Dyadobacter pollutisoli: one gene and its partner. The protein of the gene in region 1 interacts with the protein of each later gene in a pairwise test. Links are inferred from orthologs where the notes say so. Each region holds a gene or a part of one and is shown in the gene's direction. Other genes may lie near its edges.

Region 1 (6,434 bases):
AATGGCCTCACACAAGAGCAATTTGCCCGAAAGATCGCAATCAAGCGGTCTTTACTGGGTGCTTATGAGGAAGCACGCGCCAATCCCAATCTTACTAACTTGAAGAATATGGCGGCGGCTTTCGGCATTACTGTCGATAATTTGCTAAAAAACGATCTCAGAAAACTAAGGGAAACGCCGGACATGTCGCTGCCTCTAAATGCGTCACGTCCAATGACGGTTTCTCATTCAGGCACGGTACAACCTTCGGCACAGACAAGGATACCAGCGTTTTCAGAACCGCAACCGCTTTCTAAAATCATTGAGACATACCATCAACCCGAGCCACCGCTCCGGCAGGTTTCAAGACAGATCAATCTGAAACCTGTTAATGGTGATGTGCCACAGGTTGCGCCTCAGGCACCTGTCCGGCCGACTAGCCAGCCCGCAGCGTATCAGCAGCCTGTGGTTACAGCGGGAGCCGAACAGCCGCTCGTTTTCAATAATCAATATCAGGGAAGTCAGTTCAATGCGAATGCGGAAGACCGGGCAAGCAGCTATCCTACCATTCAATGGGTAGCGCGCAACTTGCAGCAGGAGTATATCAGCAATTTTCAAAATCCCGGTTACCTCACTCGTCTGCCGTCATTTCAGCTGCCTAATCTGCCATCCGGCTATTATAGGGCGTTCGAAAGCGGGGAGGATTTTGTTTATCCCAATGCGCTGCTGGTCGGGACATTTATCCGTAACTGGTATGATATCAAGGACGGAATGCAGTATGTCTTTTTGTTGAGAAGCCACGGGCTTATTTACAGAAATGCATTCAATCACGTCAAAACATCGGGCATATTGCTGTTGACATCCGATAACCCTCATTTCCCCGAACTCGAAGTTCCGCTGCAGGATGTCCTCGAAGTATGGGAAATAAAGGCTTTCGTCAGTCTGCAAATGCCAGTACCACAGCCGTCTATGGAAAGAGTCGCCCAGCTGGTGGACGAACTCCAGATCGAACTAAGTCAGTACCGGCAAGCCGAGTAATTGGTTACTTGGCAAGTGTATTGAACAATGATTCGATTTTCGCGAGATCCTTGCTTTTTGATGTAGTTTCAAGCACCGCTACCCCGAGCTGGTACCAAAGTCCGTCGCCTGCGGTAATGTATTTACCCTTTTTCGAAGGCTTGGAATCAGATGCATTGTCAGGTACAAATTCAGCCTTGTAAACCGTATCCATTATTTTTTGCAGCTGTGTCCAGTCCAGGTTACGCAGGGCACTTTTGTTTTTACTGAGCGTAAATGTCTTTTTCGCGAAGGATGCTTTCAGATCGATGACCGTTTCTTTGTCTCCGTCATTGTCGACATAAGTCAGTTCGAAAGGATTTTCCCTGCCCCCTGTTTCAAAAATAGCCTGGATAAATTCCTGAAGAAAATACGACCAGCGCTCTTTGTCAACCGGATAGATCGTTACCCTTTTTCCGTTTTCTTCCAGTTCTACTTCCACAAAATCCTCAAATTCGCTTTCCTCACGTCTGCGGATCGTTTTGGACGATTCAAGTATTTCGCGGAACTCATCAACCCAGATAGTCGGAACAGATCCGTTCCATTGGTAGTCGTCGTCCGGCGAAAAGCCCTCGTCCAGCAGATCATCTTCATCCAGTTCTTCCCGGTCGGTGTAAGTTATTCCAAAGTCCACCATGATGTCGTTTTCAGATTCAATGTCCACTTGCAAAGTGTAAAAATGGGCATAGGGAGCCGGAACAACCGTTGCAGTTTGAAAACGAATGATGTACTGGCCTGGTATCTGAAGATTTTTATCCATTGTTATGATCCGAAAAGTTGTTGAACTGTTTCGCGTTTATCCACCTTATCGGTAGCAGTTTTTATAAATTGATCCACAAAGTAAACATGTTTCGGGGTTTCATAGGCGGAAACCCGCGCCCTAATTTCTGCAAGGATATCCGTCTCGACAACCAACTCCGCTGAGCCTTCAATGATTAGCACCAGTTTTTGCCCCAACTTTTCATCCGGCTGGTACCATGTAAAAAATGAATTCATCAGGTTCAAATCATGAAAAACCTCAGCGATCAGCCCATCAACGATATCCAGAATGATTTTGATACCGCCGGAATTGATCACATTATCGGCCCTTCCTATCCATTCAAATGTATTGCCGGAAATTTCAACCAAATCATTGGTTTGAACTACCAGTTGATTAGTGACTTCTCCCGACACAAAAAGGCAACCTCTCGCATCGGTACCAAAATTAATTCCCGGTAAAAAAAAGTAGCGGCCTGTCACATCACGGCCATTCAGCTTTTTGAGGGCCACGTGAGAAACCGTCTCCGTCATTCCATAGCTTTGATAAACAGGAATTTGCAGATCTGAAACTTTCTTTTGAAGTGACACTCCTACCGGCGCCCCGCCTAACAATATCTTACCGAGATTATTAACCAACTGCCGGGTGCGGCTATCTTCCAGGCAGGCCGTCAACTGCATGGGTACCATGGCTACAAAATCAAAATGTTCATCCTGTGGCAAACCGATCATCGGGTTCGACGAAGGCTCGACGATAGTCAGTTCCCAATCCAACTCCATACCTCTGACGAGCATCATCAGTCCGGCAATGTAAGACGCATTCAGGCTTACCAATGCGCGGGTACCTTTGCCAATCTGCAACGCTTTACCAGTCATGAGTGCGCTGGCTGTCAGCTGCTTTCGTGTAACCTGGATCGGCTTCGGCGTACCGGTCGATCCCGAGGTTTGCAGAGTAAATTCCATCTGTCCCTGCCGCCATGACTCCATAAAGTCAAACACTTTGGAAAAATAGGCATGCTCTGGCCGGGGCGTGTTGGGGAGTTCGGTAGTATTTATTTTCCACATCATTTTATTGAACATGGTTGGAATCGTGTCATCTTATTCATTTGTTTTGGAAGGAAAACCAAACTATCTGTAATTTCGCAGATTATTCCGACGGAGCTATTATCATTTAAAATCCGTTGCATTCATTATTCATTTACATTTCTGATTTATGTCCAGTTCAATTCAATGGGAAACCATTAAAGAATACGAGGAAATTCTTTTTACACTGCACGAAGGAATTGCAAAAATAAGCATTAACCGTCCCCATAAACACAATGCATTCACTCCGCAAACCGTAACGGAGATGATCGACGCCATGCACATCTGCCGCGAAGACACGCGCATTGACGTGATCATACTGACAGGAGAAGGTGGCAAAGCGTTCTGCTCCGGTGGTGACCAGTCGGTACGCGGACATGGCGGCTACATTGGCGAAGACCATGTTCCCCGTTTGAATGTATTGGATCTGCAACGGATGATCCGCTCTATCCCTAAGGCTGTAATCGCGATGGTAGCAGGCTGGGCGATCGGTGGCGGCCACGTTCTGCATGTGATTTGTGATTTGTCCATTGCTGCTGACAATGCACGTTTCGGTCAAACAGGCCCAAAGGTAGGAAGCTTCGACGGCGGATTTGGTGCATCTTACCTTGCCCGTGTTGTAGGTCAGAAAAAAGCGCGGGAGATCTGGTTCCTCTGCGACCAGTATGACGCACAGGAAGCATTGCAAATGGGATTGGTGAATAAGGTAGTTCCTTTGGAAGAACTGGAAACTACCACGGTGGCATGGTGCAAAAAAATTCAGGAAAAAAGCCCGTTATCTATCAGAATGCTTAAAAGTTCTTTCAACGCGGAACTGGATGGCCAGGCTGGTATCCAGGAACTGGCGGGCAATGCAACATTGCTTTACTATCTGAGCGAGGAAGCGAAAGAAGGACAGAATTCTTTTCTGGAAAAACGTCAGCCGGATTTCAGTAAATTCCCTAAATTTCCCTGATGAGGCGACCGCGACATTTCTAAGTTTTGAGATACCTAAATTTGAATCATGAATCATTGGCTTGTAAAATCTGAACCATTTAAATATTCCTGGGATCATCTCGTTAAAGAGGGTGAAGGCATGTGGGACGGCGTACGTAACTATGCGGCACGCAACAATCTCATGGCTATGAAAGTGGGCGATCCCATTCTTTTTTACCATAGCAATGAAGGCAAAGAAGTAGTTGGACTGGCCAAAGTTTCGAAAGAGCATTACCCCGATCCTACTACCGAAGAAGAAGCGTGGGTGGTTGTTAACCTTGTTCCGGTTGAGCTTTTCCCAAAAACTGTTACATTGGCACAAATCAAGGCAGACCCTCGCCTCAAAGGTATGGACCTGATCCGCCTGTCGAGGTTGTCGGTGGTTGCAGTAAAGCCCGAAGAATTTGACATTATTGTTGCGTTGGCACATGAATCTTAATCAGCGATCATTTTTACAGCTGGCTTTTACGCTGATCTTTTTCGCAGGCGGGTCGTTATCCGTGTTTGCGCAGGGAGTGAAGCGGATCGAGCTGCCCCTGGCCAGTAATTCTGCCTACCAAACCGTTCCGCTCGGTGAGCAGGGCGTTTTGTTAATTTCAAAACCGGACAGGGGTACATTCAATGTACAAAAATTTGATACGAACCTCGATCGGGTCTGGTCGATCGATGGGCCCATTGAATCCAACCTGGACTATATGGCCTCGTCTTATGATGGCCAGGCGGTGTTTCTGCTTTTCAGCAGGTACCGTAGCTCATTGTACCAGATCGTGAAAGTGAATGTAGGCCCCGGGTTTGTTGAAACATTCACAATCAACACATTGGACCGTTTTGAAATCACTGACTTCAAAACACTGGGTTACGCTGTTTTCATGGCTGGAATGGTGCGCAATGAACCGGTACTGATATACACGCAGCTGACTACCTCCCAGACAAGGATCCTTCCGTCGGCGATCAAAGGTTCCAACGCGATCCAGACGGTGGAAGTGGATACCGCGCATCATTTGGTGAATGTATCTTTTGCTGTAAAAAAAGGCAGACAAACCCGGATCGTAGCACGGTCGTATGAGGAAACAGGCGAGCTGTACGCACAGGTAGCTGTAGACCCCGAGGAGGACTATTCGCTACTGAGCGGGCGGTTGCAAGTACTGAATGACTCTGTCAGGATCGTAATCGGTACTTATGGTTACCGAAATATGCAGAGTTCTAATAACGCTGCGTCCCAGGGGCTGTATATCAGCAAATTTATCGATAAAGAACTTGTTTTCACGAGTTATCACAGTTTCACCGACTTTAAGAATTTCTTCAATTTCATGAATGAACGGCAGCAGGAGAAGATTGAAAAACGCATTCGTAAGAAGAAAGAAAGCGGCGACGATCTGAAACTGAACTACCGTTTGCTCGTCCATGACATTGTACCGAAAAACAATAATTTCCTGCTGGTAGCCGAGGTTTTTTATCCCGAATACCGTTACCAGAACCCCAACATGATGGGCGGGCTCGGCTATGGCAGCATGATCGGTTATCCGTTTGGAATGGGACTCTATAACCCCTACCTGTGGAATCCAATGTACGGCGGCCGGGGTTATAACCAGCAGATATTCGACGGCTTTACATATACCCATGCCGTTATCGCCGATGTAGACCAGAATGGAAAATTACTTTGGGACAACAGCATCAATTTCGACAATGTAAAAAGTATGGAGCTGCGCGAAAAAATCAAGGTACAGACATTTTCTAATGGCAATTCCAGACTTGTTTACAGCCATAATGGAGCGATCCGAAGCAAAATCATCAAAGGAAACCAGGTGATCGACAGCGACCGCGTGATTCCCAACGAGACTAATGTGGAAGGAGACAAAGTACGAAAAACCAGCACCGACGACATTGATTACTGGTATGGTAACTTTTACCTGGCCTGGGGCGAACAACGCATCACCAACGCAGCCGGCGACCCGCAGACAAGGGGAAGACGGAATGTGTTTTATTTGAATAAGATTGCTTATTAGGCAGTCGGCTTTCGGCCGTCAGCTGTCGGCACTTTTTATATTACTTTTCAAAATAAAGCCGATCGCCGAAAGCCGACGGCCGAAGTCAAAAATGATCCTACTTACTCCCGAACAACATACTGACTACCAATTAATCGATACCGGCGGCTTTGAAAAGCTGGAACGTTTCGGTCCATACATACTTTCCCGTCCCGAACCTCAGGCGATCTGGGACAAATCACTTTCTGAACAAGAATGGGAGAAACAATCCAATGCTGTTTTTAAAAGAGATAAAAATTCGCAGGAAAAAGGACAATGGATCTCAAAACCCGGGATGCCCGACAAATGGGTATTCCAGTACCGGACCAATTCATTGCATTTAAGGAGTAAACTCGCTTTATCGTCCTTCAAGCACGTGGGTGTATTTCCTGAGCAGGCAACCAACTGGGATTATATTTCCAAAAAGCTAAAACAGATTCCTGAAAGTAAGCCTTCCGTTCTCAACCTTTTTGCTTACACCGGCATTGCCTCGCTGGCGGCCAAGGCTGCGGGCGCGGACGTTACACACGTGGATTCGGTGAAGCAGGTGATCAGCTGGTC
Region 2 (4,790 bases), 1.6 Mb from region 1 along the record:
AGAATCACGATTGGCTATAAATTGACTCCACGGCATATTCTCCTGGCCCAAAGCTTTTTTCCAGGCCTCTTCCTTTGCGTCAATTGAAATGCTGGAAATGTTGAGTTTATCTTTATGCTTTGAATAAAGCGACTTCACCTGAGGGATTTCCTGTCGGCATGGACCACACCAGCTTGCCCAGAAAACGACCAGATTGTATTTGTATTTATCGTTCAAAATACTCGATGCGAGCGAATTATCGGGCTTTTTCAATAAAATATCCTCAGGAAACATACTGCCAGTCTTATTCTGAAACCGCACATAATTGTTAATGCTTTGAAAGTCAGCCGTGCGCACGACGGAACTATCAAAAAGAGAAATCAAAGCCGCCAGTTCGTTATCCTTGAATGACTGTTTCGCCCAGTCCAGCTGATTTATCAAATCAATTGAATATGGATATTTTTTTACAAGCGAAGCATTATAGTTTTTCTTTTCCAAAGTCTGCTCAGGATTGGCTTTGAAAGACAAATGTCTGAATGCGACTTCTGTTTGCTTATTGGGTTTGTCGACAAGGAAACTAAATATCTCCCTACCTTTAATATGGACGGACGTATCCCTCTTTAAACGCATTATCCCTTTATCCGCATAAAAATTACTTTCATAGGTTTTCCTGAAATAAGGATTTTTGTAACCGATAAGTTGGTAAGGTTGCCTGGGATTTTGAGTAGCATACAGAATGCTGCTGCGAAAAGGAATAAAGTTGTCAGCAGGTTTTATTTCAAGTTTAAACTTGCCATCCTTCACAAAGGTAGAATCCACAAATTCTCGGGTATCGGCATTGCCCAGGTACAGTTTCTTCCCTTCAAGCGTCGAACGCGAATCTCCTATATCTCCGGTGATGATGATGGTATCAGGCTCGCTCGTGGACAGACAGGAGAAAGTGCTGAATGTAACGAGAACTGAGAATAAGGTGACGGCGCATTTATGCAGCCTGAGCGTGATGATTGATACGTCTTTCATTTGTAGTTGAGATTATTGAATAATTAATTATTTCAATAAATAGTATACCTTCTCAAATATAAACGAAAGAACTAAATGTTTCTAAATTTTATATAAAATTAAATTATATATAACCCACAATCAACTTCCCGGCCCGCTGAGAAGCGCCCGGGCCGCCTACCAGCTTTTGCAAAGTAGCGTAGTCATTGAGTTGAACCGTATGTTTTGCTCCGCCGGGGATAATTTGTTTCAGCTCTTCCACGAGTAATTTTTCATTCAAATTATCCTGGATCAGCTCTCTGACGGCCTCTTTTTCAAGGATCAGATTGACTAACGAAATGTAGGGTACCCGGATAAGGCGTTTGGCGACAGCGTACGAAAATCCGCTCGTTTTGTAACAAACTACCTCAGGGACATTGAAAAGCGCGGTTTCCAAAGTGGCAGTACCGGACGTTACCAATGCAGCTTGCGCCACTGACAGCAAGTTATACGTGCTTTCGTAAACGATAGTAGCCCGATCCGAGGAACTATATTGCCCATATAAAGCCGAAGGCAGGTTACTAACACCGGCAATAACAAACTGATGGTCAGGAAAATGGGGTTGTACAGTCAACATCAGGTCCAGCATCCCGGTGATTTCCTGCTTCCGGCTACCAGGCAGCAGCGCGATGATCGGTCTGTCGTCCAGGTTATTCTTCTTTTTAAAATCAGGATCAGGCTTGAATGCGGCGATGGCGTCCATTAAAGGATTACCGACATAGTCAACCTTATAGTCGTACTTTTTATAAAAATCGATTTCAAATGGAAAGATCACGAACATGTGATCGACATTCTTTTTGATCTTCCAAGCCCGTTTCTGGTTCCAGGCCCACACTTTTGGAGAAATGTAATAGAAAACTTTCAGGCCCTTTGCTTTGGCGAATGCCGCAATGCGAAGGTTAAATCCGGGATAATCAATGAGTACCAGTGCGTCCGGCTGGTAAGCAAGTATATCTGCTTTGCACTTTTTTAGAAATCCGGAAATCTTGCGCAGGTTAAGCGCTACTTCCAGGAACCCCATGAAAGCAGTATCCTTATAATGTGTTACCAGTTCCAGCCCCTCCGCCTTCATCATATCACCGCCCCATCCCCTGAAATCCGCATTCGGGTCGCTTTCTCTAATTCCCTTGATCAGGTTAGAGCCATGCAAATCTCCTGAACGTTCTCCGGCAATGAGGTAGTATTTCATTTTTATTCGCCGTAGTATTCTACGAAATTCTTGGGGGTTTCTACAAGTTTAATGTAATGCAGTTTTGCATTGGGCGCTGCGCTCGAAACCGCAGGAGCTAGAATATTCCAGATCTCCATTACAAAAATCTCGCAGGAAGCCATTTTGCCACGCATGAAGTCCACATCCAGGTTCAGGTTTTTATGATCAACCTTGTCTACCACTTCGTTTTTAATGATATCTCCCAGCACTTTCAAATCAATCACAAAACCGGTATCAACATCCGGTTTCCCTTTAACCGTAACAATCAGCTCAAAATTATGTCCGTGCCAGTTGTTATTGGCACATGGCCCGAAAACTTCCTGGTTTTTCTCTTCTGACCAAGCCGGATTGAAAAGCCGGTGGGCCGCATTGAAATGCTCTTTTCTCGTGACGTAAATCATAAATCTTCCTCGCACTTAATAAATAGGATACAAAATTACATCTTGTATCCGTAGTTTTGCAGTTCAACAAGCGGATAACTAAAAAAAATCCAATTTCAGGATAAAATTTAAGAGTAGATTGGCCACTAAGTGTACTCTTATCTGGCATTCTTTTTACAGTTTAACATATAATCTCTCCCATGATTATCGTAACAGGTGCAGCCGGATTCATTGGCAGCGGACTTATTAGCCGCCTCAATCAAGATGGTTTTAAAAACATTATTGCAGTTGATGATTTTTCGAAAATTGATAAAGCGGAAAATCTGGAAGGAAAAACGATCAAGGAAAAAGTAGAAAGGGATACTCTTTTTGAATGGCTTGATCAAAACAACCGGGATGTGGAATTCATCTTTCACATTGGTGCCAGGACGGACACGACGGAGTTTGACAAAGAAATATTCGATGAGCTCAATGTCAATTATTCCAAGCAGATCTGGGAAAAGTGTGTAGCCTATCAAATTCCCCTTGTATATGCATCGTCGGCTGCCACTTACGGCCTCGGCGAGCATGGATATGATGATAATGAATCTACATTATCGCAGCTGAAACCTCTGAACCCATACGGCGATTCTAAAAATGAATTCGACATCTGGGCATTGCAGCAGGAAAAGAAACCTTTCTTCTGGGCCGGATTGAAATTCTTCAACGTATACGGGCCGAATGAATATCACAAAGGCAGAATGGCTTCCGTTATTTTCCATGCTTACAACCAGATTAAGGCGACTGAGAAAATGAAACTTTTCCGGTCACACAACCCTGATTTTAAGGATGGCGAACAAATGCGTGATTTTATTTATGTGAAGGACCTGATCGATGTATGTATCTTTTTCATGCACCACCGCAAGAACTCAGGCATATATAACCTGGGTAGCGGGCGCGCAAGAACATTCAAAGACCTGGTGACCAATACCTTCATCGCGATGGGCAAAACGCCTGATATTTCTTTCGTTGATACGCCTGTCGACATTCGAGACAAGTACCAGTATTTTACACAGGCCAACATGAGCAAACTCCGCTCGATAGGCTTCACAAAGCCATTTACTTCCCTCGAAGACGGTGTGGCCGATTACGTGAAGAACTACCTCAGCTCAGGCTCATATTTATAAGATTTTTTATTCTTCAAAACCCCTGCTACGGATTGAAAACAGCTCAATCCGTAGCAGGGGTTTTGATTGCTATGGCGGATTTGTCCGCAATTTTCTGTATTTTTGACCCTCTGATTAAACTCAATCCCACATCTCTGTGTTACAATAACGACGAAACACAGTGTGATACAAATACGACTATGAGCAAAGAAGATGAATTGTTGGAGGAAATCACCAGTTCGGAATACAAATACGGCTTTGTAACTGATATTGAAGCAGATGAAGCCCCGATGGGGTTGAATGATGATATTATCAGGTTCATTTCAGCCAAAAAAAATGAACCAGAATGGATGCTTGCGTGGCGTTTGAAAGCATACCATTTGTGGCTTACCATGAGTGAACCCAAGTGGCCAAACGTGCACTACCCTAAAATCGATTTTCAGGCGATCAAATATTACTCTGCGCCTAAAAAGAAAAAGCAAGTTGATAGCCTGGATGACATTGATCCGGAATTGCGCGATACATTTGAGCGTTTGGGAATTTCTCTCAACGAACAAAAAAGACTGTCAGGTGTTGCCATTGCAGTAGATGCTGTCATGGATTCAGAGTCGGTTTTCACAACTTTTAAAGAGTCTCTGAAAGAAAAAGGTATCATTTTCTGCTCCATCAGCGAAGCAATCCGCGAACATCCCGATTTGGTAAAAAAATACCTGGGATCAGTTGTTCCTCCAAAAGATAACTATTACGCCGCCTTGAACTCAGCAGTGTTTTCAGACGGTTCTTTTGTATACATTCCAAAAGGCGTTCGCTGCCCGATGGAGCTTTCGACTTACTTCCGTATCAATGCGGCGGGAACGGGTCAGTTTGAGCGGACATTGATTATCGGTGACGCCGACAGCCACGTGAGTTATCTGGAAGGATGTACCGCTCCGATGCGTGACGAAAACCAGTTGCATGCTGCTGTCGTAGAGATTTTCGCACATGAAAACGCGAATGTTAAATATTCAACGGTACAAAACTGGTACCCTGGTGATAAAG

The links. The genes of interacting proteins can lie anywhere in the genome.
Region 2: the proteins of menB (region 1) and rfaD interact in binary tests that used the Escherichia coli proteins (3 or more experiments, as listed by UniProt). The link is inferred for Dyadobacter pollutisoli from one-to-one orthologs.

Annotation. Positions count from the first base shown.
Region 1 is NZ_CP112998.1:2,620,083-2,626,516, forward strand. What follows is about bases 2,108-4,916. They hold menB (1,4-dihydroxy-2-naphthoyl-CoA synthase), read left to right. Parts: upstream 2,108-3,004; coding sequence 3,005-3,829; downstream 3,830-4,916. Other genes in these bases: ON006_RS10790 (AMP-binding protein), read right to left, coding at 2,108-2,859; ON006_RS10800 (EVE domain-containing protein), read left to right, coding at 3,878-4,288; ON006_RS10805 (hypothetical protein), read left to right, coding at 4,278-4,916. In the rest of the region: ON006_RS10780 (helix-turn-helix domain-containing protein), read left to right, coding at 1-1,017; ON006_RS10785 (hypothetical protein), read right to left, coding at 1,022-1,795; more of ON006_RS10790, read right to left, coding at 1,798-2,107; more of ON006_RS10805, read left to right, coding at 4,917-5,855; ON006_RS10810 (class I SAM-dependent methyltransferase), read left to right, coding at 5,947-6,434. UniProt on the Escherichia coli protein: Converts o-succinylbenzoyl-CoA (OSB-CoA) to 1,4-dihydroxy-2-naphthoyl-CoA (DHNA-CoA).
Region 2 is NZ_CP112998.1:4,185,999-4,190,788, forward strand. Bases 1,813-4,790 are described here. They hold rfaD (ADP-glyceromanno-heptose 6-epimerase), read left to right. Parts: upstream 1,813-2,807; coding sequence 2,808-3,773; downstream 3,774-4,790. Other genes in these bases: lpxB (lipid-A-disaccharide synthase), read right to left, coding at 1,813-2,206; ON006_RS17120 (6-pyruvoyl trahydropterin synthase family protein), read right to left, coding at 2,209-2,628; sufB (Fe-S cluster assembly protein SufB), read left to right, coding at 3,953-4,790. Outside these bases: ON006_RS17110 (TlpA family protein disulfide reductase), read right to left, coding at 1-999; more of lpxB, read right to left, coding at 1,103-1,812. UniProt on the Escherichia coli protein: Catalyzes the interconversion between ADP-D-glycero-beta-D-manno-heptose and ADP-L-glycero-beta-D-manno-heptose via an epimerization at carbon 6 of the heptose.